2 regions of the Ancylobacter mangrovi genome follow, and region 1 is predicted to be linked to the other one. Evidence: riboswitches for the same ligand, from Rfam matches in the RefSeq annotation. Region 1 holds a riboswitch; the other holds the start of a gene.
The links. Region 1 has a riboswitch for cobalamin ahead of NVS83_RS20395 (ABC transporter substrate-binding protein). Riboswitches for the same ligand answer to the same signal wherever they lie in the genome.
Positions count from the first base shown of each region.

Region 2: linked by a shared signal. The riboswitch ahead of NVS83_RS02205 (energy-coupling factor ABC transporter permease) and the one ahead of NVS83_RS20395 (ABC transporter substrate-binding protein) in region 1 are both predicted to bind cobalamin.

Region 1 is NZ_JANTHY010000010.1:75,194-78,742, reverse strand. It holds gene NVS83_RS20405 (ABC transporter ATP-binding protein) at 1-646, opposite strand, end outside; gene NVS83_RS20400 (FecCD family ABC transporter permease) at 643-1,680, opposite strand; gene NVS83_RS20395 (ABC transporter substrate-binding protein) at 1,677-2,729, opposite strand; cobalamin riboswitch at 2,834-3,055, opposite strand; gene NVS83_RS20390 (N-acetylmuramoyl-L-alanine amidase family protein) at 3,429-3,549, opposite strand, start outside.
Region 2 is NZ_JANTHY010000001.1:478,099-481,647, reverse strand. It holds gene lhpI (cis-3-hydroxy-L-proline dehydratase) at 1-1,328, shown strand, start outside; gene NVS83_RS02205 (energy-coupling factor ABC transporter permease) at 1,402-2,079, opposite strand; cobalamin riboswitch at 2,116-2,350, opposite strand; gene cydX (cytochrome bd-I oxidase subunit CydX) at 2,410-2,550, opposite strand; gene cydB (cytochrome d ubiquinol oxidase subunit II) at 2,565-3,549, opposite strand, start outside.

The DNA of each region.
Region 1 (3,549 bases):
GCGCGACCAGCCTGCCGGAGGACAGGACGCCGATCTGATCGCAGAACATGGACGCAAGATTGAGGTCGTGGAGTGCGACAATGCAGGTCACGCCGAGGCGACGGACCAGACCGAGGATCGAAAGCTGGTGCTGGATGTCGAGGTGGTTGGTCGGCTCGTCGAGAATGAGCTCGCGCGGCTCCTGTGCCAGGGCACGGGCGATGTGGACGCGCTGACGCTCGCCTCCCGACAGCGTGTGCCAGAGCTGGTCGTGGCGCTCGGCAAGGCCGACCCGCTCCAGCGCGGTATCGACCGCCCGCTCGTCCGCTGCGGTCCACGACGCGAGGGCGGTGCGATGGGGCGTTCGTCCGAGGCGGACGACGTCGCACACGGTCAGCTGGACCTCTGTCGTCGCCTGCTGTTCGACGAAGGCGAGGCGCCGAGCGAGATCGCGCCGAGACATTTCGGCTATGTCACGGTCGTCGAGGGTCACCACCCCGCTCGCCACCTTGCGCAACCGGCAGAGCAGGCGCAGCAGGCTGGATTTGCCGGAACCGTTGGGACCGATGAGCCCGAGGATGCGGTTGGGTTCGGCGGAGAGATTGACACCGTCGACGAGCATCTGTCCGCCGACGCCCCAGCGGACATCCTGCGCCGCGAGCGTCATGCCGGCCGCCTCGCGCGATAGAGGATGAACGCAAAGGCGGGTGCGCCGAACAGCGCGGTGACGATGCCGATGGGCAGGATCTGCTGCGGCACCAGGATGCGCGAGAGGATGTCGGCAAGAACCATGAAGATGCCGCCAATCACGAGGCAGGCGGGCAGCAGGCGGGCATGGCTCGGCCCGACCAGAAACCGCGCGGCATGGGGAATGATCAGTCCGACGAAGCCGACGGTGCCGACGATGGCGACCATGGTGGCGGTAAGCAGCGCTGTGGTCGCGAGCAGCACCAGCCGCACCCTGGTGACGGCGACACCGAGTGCAGCCGCCGCATCGGTTCCAAAGGCGAAAGCATCAAGCGCCTTGGCGTGTATCATGCAGAGGAGGAAGCCGGCGAGCGCCGCCGGTGTCGCCACCATGAGATCCGGCCAGCGCACGCCGCCGAAATTGCCGAGCAGCCAGAACATCACGCCGCGCGCCTGCTCGGCGCTGGCCAGCGTGGTGACGATGGTGGCGGTCGCCGCGTTGAACAGCTGCGAGCCGGCGACGCCGGCAAGGATCACCCGGTCACTGGCGCCGCCCGCACCCGCCGCCAGCAGCGCGACGATCGCCAGCGCCGCGATCGAGCCGAGGAAGGCGCCGCCGGACAGCCCGAGCGTGGCGCCACCGAAGCCAAGGATCATCACGCAGACCGCCCCCGTCGAGGCGCCGGCTGAGACGCCGAGAATATAGGGCTCGGCGAGCGGATTGCGCAGCAGCGCCTGCAGGATGGCTCCGCAGATGGCAAGCGCGCCGCCGCATAGCGCCGCCATCAGGGCGCGGCTCAGCCGGTAGTCGAAGATCACCCCTTGCTGGGTGGCGCTCACAGGCAGGCCGAGATCGAACAGCCCATTGCCGAGCGCACGAAAGGCGACCGGCAATGGGATCGCCATCTCGCCGACCGTCACCGCTAAGGCGACGGCCAAGCTAAGGGCCGCGAGCGAAAGAACTGCGAGGGCGAGGCGCGCCGGCCAATTCGGCTTGGGAACTGCGTGGCTCAATTGGCCAGACCGAAGCCGTGGACGGCCTTGGCGATCGCCTCGATGCCATCGATCGCGTCCATGCCCGGGCGGGTCGAGCCGACATCCACCACCACGATCCGCTTGTTGCGCACAGCCGAGAGCTGGCTGGCAACGGGATCGGTAGCGAGGAAGTTCAGCTTGGCGTCAAGGTCATCAGCCGGGAAGCGGCGCCGGTCCATCCTGACCAGGATCAGGACGTCGGGATCGTTGGCCGCGACGGTCTCCCAGCCGACCAGCGGCCATTCCTCGTTGGTAGTGATGATGTTGCGGGCACTGAGCTTCGACATGATGTAAGCTGGGACGCCATTCTTGCCGGCGAGGAAGGCATCGCCCTTGATGTCCTTGCTGGAGAACCACATCATCATGGAGATATTCTTCGCCTGCAGCCCGGCCACCTCGCGGAGAGCGTCCGCCTCGCGCTGCTTCAGACTGGCGATCAGCGTCTCCGCCCGGTCGGCGACGTCGAAGATCGCGCCGTATTCCTGGATGTTTTGATAGAGCTGGTCCATCGAATAGGGCTCCGTGCGCACCCCATCGCCCGCGCCGGTATTGTCCTTGCCGATGCAATCGGTCGGGGAGACATAAACCGGCACCTTCACCGCATCGAACCGATCGCGCTTGCCGACGATGCCGTTCGGGCCGATGTGCCACTCATACATGGCGACGACGAGATCGGGCTCCTGGCCGACCACCGCCTCGAAACTTGGGTCGTTGTCGGCGAGGCGCTTCACCTTTGCATTGACCGCCTCATAGGGCTTGGCGACGGGACTGAACCAGACGGCGGTGGCCACCATGCGGTCGCCGAGCCCGAGCGCATAGAGGATTTCGGTCTGCGCCTGGCCGAGACTGACGACGCGTTTCGGAGCTTGGTCGATGACGACCTTCTGCCCGCAATTCTCCAGAGTGAGCGGGTATTGCGTCGGCTCTGCTGTGGCCGCGTCGGCGAGAACTGAGCCGACCAGCAGGGCGAGCGTCAGCGCGCACCAGAGGCATGCGGCGGATGTATGGCTGAGGACTGTCTTGAACATTGTTTCATCGCTTCCCATGAGGAAGACGGAAAGCACAAAGGGAACCGGAAGACAGGGGAGAATCGCCGCCGCCGACCGGCAACCTTCGGAGCACCCCGCCCGAAAGATTGCTTGCGATCACGGCAGGTCTCCTGGCTCGCGGGTCGACGCTGGCTCTGCCCGGCCTTCCCGACGCATGGCGCAATGCGCGACGTCAGTGGACGAAGGGCAGAGGGCTCGCCGCTCACAGTTGCGGGGGCAGCCTCGGCTTCGGCGTGGAACGCCTTACCGAATTCCCTCTTAGCTCCGGGGTGCATGCCCGAAGAACCTTGATCAGCGTCATCGATAAACTTGAGAAACTGCACGTCAAGCGTTTCGCGGGAGCCGAGCTCTCTCCTGTGGGCTTGGCAACTGGTATCGGTCGCTGGTCCCACGCGCGGTCGCCAGCCATCGCCGCGGATGTCCAACGCCTTGCGCAGCTTCGAACCCTTTTTGCACTTGCCGGCGTGGAGCGCAGCGTGACGCTGTCGATGATCGCGGAGCTCGGTTGCGCCGGCCGCCCGGCGGCAAGGCGCAGCACCGTGCAAAGATCTCGGCCAACGCGTCGACGCATTCGTCCCTGTGCGCTGAGCCTGTTGATAGATGATCTCCCAAGGCGGCTTGCGGGACGCCATCATCCTAAGACCCTAGAAGATAGCGATACTCAATCCCAATCAACATCTAGTCTCTTTCTAGCCTGATCATGCCGTTGATACTTGCAGAAATCCCGTCTTTCAGCGAAGCGACCACCTCGCGGCGATGGGCGGCGGAATGAAGGAGCTGCTCGTCATCCTTGTTCGAC
Region 2 (3,549 bases), on a different contig from region 1:
GCGCGCCCGCCGCCGCGCATCGTGACGCCCCGGCGGGACGCGCGGCGACGGCGCTGAGCCCCGCCGACCGCGCCATGCTGCGCGGCGAGCACGGGGAGGCCACCCGCTTCGCCATGGAGGTGGTGGTGGAGATGGCGGGGCTCTACGGCGCGCGCGAGCTGATCGACGTCACCCGCGCCCATATCGACGGCTGCATCTACACGGGCGAGGCGAGCCTGCGCTTCGCCGAAAGGCTGCGCGATCTCGGCGCACGGGTGCGCGTGCCGACGACGCTGAACGCCGTCTCGGTCGACGGGCGGCGCTGGCGCGCACTGGGGGTCGACGCCAGCCTCGGCGAACCGGCCTGGCGGCTGGCCGAGGCCTATCTCGCCATGGGCGCGCGGACGAGCTTCACCTGCGCGCCCTATCTGCTCGACGCGCCGCCCGCCCTCGGCGAGCAGATCGTCTGGGCCGAATCCAACGCCGTCGCCTATGCGAACAGCGTGCTCGGCGCGCGGACGATGAAATATCCCGACTATCTCGACATATGCGTCGCCATCACCGGCCGGGCGCCGCTGGCGGGCTGCCATCTCGACGCCGGAAGGCGCCCCGCCGTGGCGATCGAGGTGGCGCCTATTTCGGCGCCCAACGATGCCTTCTTCGCGCTGCTCGGCCATCATCTGGGCGAAATGTCGCCGGAGGCGATCCCGCTTGTGCTCGGGCTGGAGGACGCGGCGATGACGGACGACGACCTCAAGGCCTTCGCCGCCGCCTTCGCCACCACCTCGGGCGCGCCGATGTTCCACATCGCCGGCATCACACCCGAAGCGCGGGAAATCGCCGCCGCGCACGCGCTGGCGGAAACGCTGCCGAGGCTCTCGGTCTCGCGCGCAGACCTTGCCGAAAGCTGGCGGCGCATCAATGGCGAGGAGGGTGCGGGCGAGGAGGGCGCGGCCCGCATCGACCTCGTCGCGCTCGGCAACCCGCATTTTTCCTTCACCGAGATCGAACGCCTCGCGGCCCTATGCGCCGGCCGGCGGAAAGCGGCTGATGTTGCGCTCGTCGTCACCTGCGGACGGGACGTTTTTGCCCGCGCGCAGGCGGCGGGGCTGACGGCGGCGCTTGAGCGCTTCGGCGTCTCCTTCGTCAACGACACCTGCTGGTGCATGATCGGCGAGCCGGTCATCCCGCCTGCGGCTCGCGCCATCCTCACCAGCTCGGGCAAATACGCCCATTACGGCCCCGGCCTTTCCGGGCGCCGCGTGATGCTGGGAAGCCTCACCCAATGCGTGGAGGCGGCCTCTACCGGGATATTCGACACCGCTCTGCCCGGCTGGCTGGCGGGCTGAGTCCGCGCGCATGAAAAAGCCCGGGAGGCCGCAAGGCTCCCGGGCTCGAACCGCACCGCAGATGGGCCGGCCGTCAGGCCGGGTCGTAGAGCCGGCGCTCGAGCAGCGCGCTACCCTTCAGACCGTTGAGCGCCTTGGCGCCGGCGAGCACGGCGAGGTCGACCAGCGGCTCGATGATGATCACCAGCATATAGGCGCCGCCGAAGGAGGCAATCGAGGCCGCGTTGGCGAGCGTGAAACCCTGGCCGTAGAAGGCCCAGAACGCCACCCAGACGACAATGCCCGCCTGGTAGGTGGTGGAGAGCGCCAGCGCCTGCCGGTACTTCAGCTCCACATAGGGCGTGCCCGGCGCGATGATGCGATGCGCGAGCCCGGTCAGCGCGAACAGCGGCACCAGCAGCGTAGTGACGTTCATGCCGTATTGCGGCAGGTCGAACGGGGCGAAGAACAGCCCCTGGATCAGCAGGCCGAGCGCGAGGCCGATCGCGGCCGGCGCAAGACCGAAGATCAGGAACAGCGTCGAGCCGAGGATGAGGTGCACCTCGGACACGCCGACCGGATAATGCGGCAGAATCTCGAAGAACGAGAATACGAGCGCGGTAGTCGCCGCGCTGCGCACCAGCAGCGAGCCCAGGCCGCGCTCGCGCACCGCCTCATAGGCGGTCTTGAGCGCATAGGTGCCCGCGCCGGCGGCGGTCACGTAGCTGAGCCAGATCTTTCCTTCGGCGACGAGGCCGGGTTCGATATGCATGGGATGCTCCTTTGCCGCCTCTCCCGGCGGCGTGAGGGTGGACGCTCATGCATGGCCGGTCTCCTGACTCGCGGGTCACGGCTGCCTTCCGCCTTCCCGGAGCCATCCTCGCGGATGGCATCCAGTGGCATCGTGGAAGGCCGCTCGCCGCTCACAGTCGCGGGGGCGGTCGGGGCTGGGGCGATCGGCCTTGCGGCGCTCTCGCCCTTCCCCGTTCCCGTTTCATCCGGGCGAGTCACCCCGCCCGGACACCATGCACGCCCTCAGCACGCACCCAAGGGCACGGGCCTGTCAAGCAGGGCCGACGCCGCGAGAGGTGCGGCGGCGACGTCAGTGCCGGCCGCGCACCGGCACCGGCGCGGGCTGCGCCTTGGTGCGGGCGACGTCGTCCATCAGCTCGTACCACATGGCGTTGAGCACCGCGAAGGCGGCGGCCAGCGGCAGGCCGAGCAGCCAGGCGAAGTACCACATGATCGGTCTCCTTCTCAGTAGGCGTGGCTGTTGTCGCGCTGGATCTCGGCCGTATCGACCTTGCCCCACAGCACCCGGTAGACCCAGGTGGTGTAGGCGATGATGATCGGCATGAAGATCACGGTGCAGACCAGCATGATGAACAGGGTGAGATGGCTCGACGAGGCGTCCCACACGGTGAGGCTGGAGCGCGGGTCGACTGTCGAGGGCAGGATGAAGGGGAACATCGACACCCCCACCGTCGAGATGATGCCGAAGATCGACACCGTGCTCGCCAGCAGCGCTGTGAACTCGGCCCGGGTGCGCAGCAGGATCAGGCTCGCCAGCGCGCCGAGGATGCCGAGCGCAGGCCCCGCCATCATCCAGGGATGGGCAGCGTAGTTGGCGAACCATGCGCCCGGCGCGATCTCCACCGTCTTGGCCAGCGGGTTGGACGGGCCGTCGGGGACGAGCGCGCTGGTGATGCGGTAGCCGTCGACGCCGAAATAGAGCCAAAGCCCGCCGAGCACGAACAGCACCAGCGTCGCCAGCGCCGCGTAGCTGCCGATGGCCCGCGCGCGACGGTCGACATTGCCCTGCGTCTTCAGCGCCAGCCAGCCGGCACCGTGCATCACCACCATCGCCACCGAGAGCAGGCCGCACAGCAGGCCGTAGGGGTTCAGCAGCTCGAACAGCGTGGTGCCGTCATAGAAGATGCGCAGGTCGCCGTTCAGGTGGAAGGGCACGCCCTGCAGCACGTTGCCGACCGCGACCCCCATCACCAGCGCCGGCACCAGCCCGCCGACGAACAGCGCCCAGTCCCACGCCGTGCGCCACATCGAGCCCTCGCGCTTCGAGCGGTACTTGAAGCCGACCGGGCGCAGGATGAGCGCGAACAGGATCGCGAACATGGCGAGGTAGAAGCCGGAGAAGGACACCGCGTAGAGCGGCGGCCAGGCGGCGAAGATCGCGCCGCCGCCGAGGATCAGCCACACCTGGTTGCCTTCCCAGGTCGGGCCG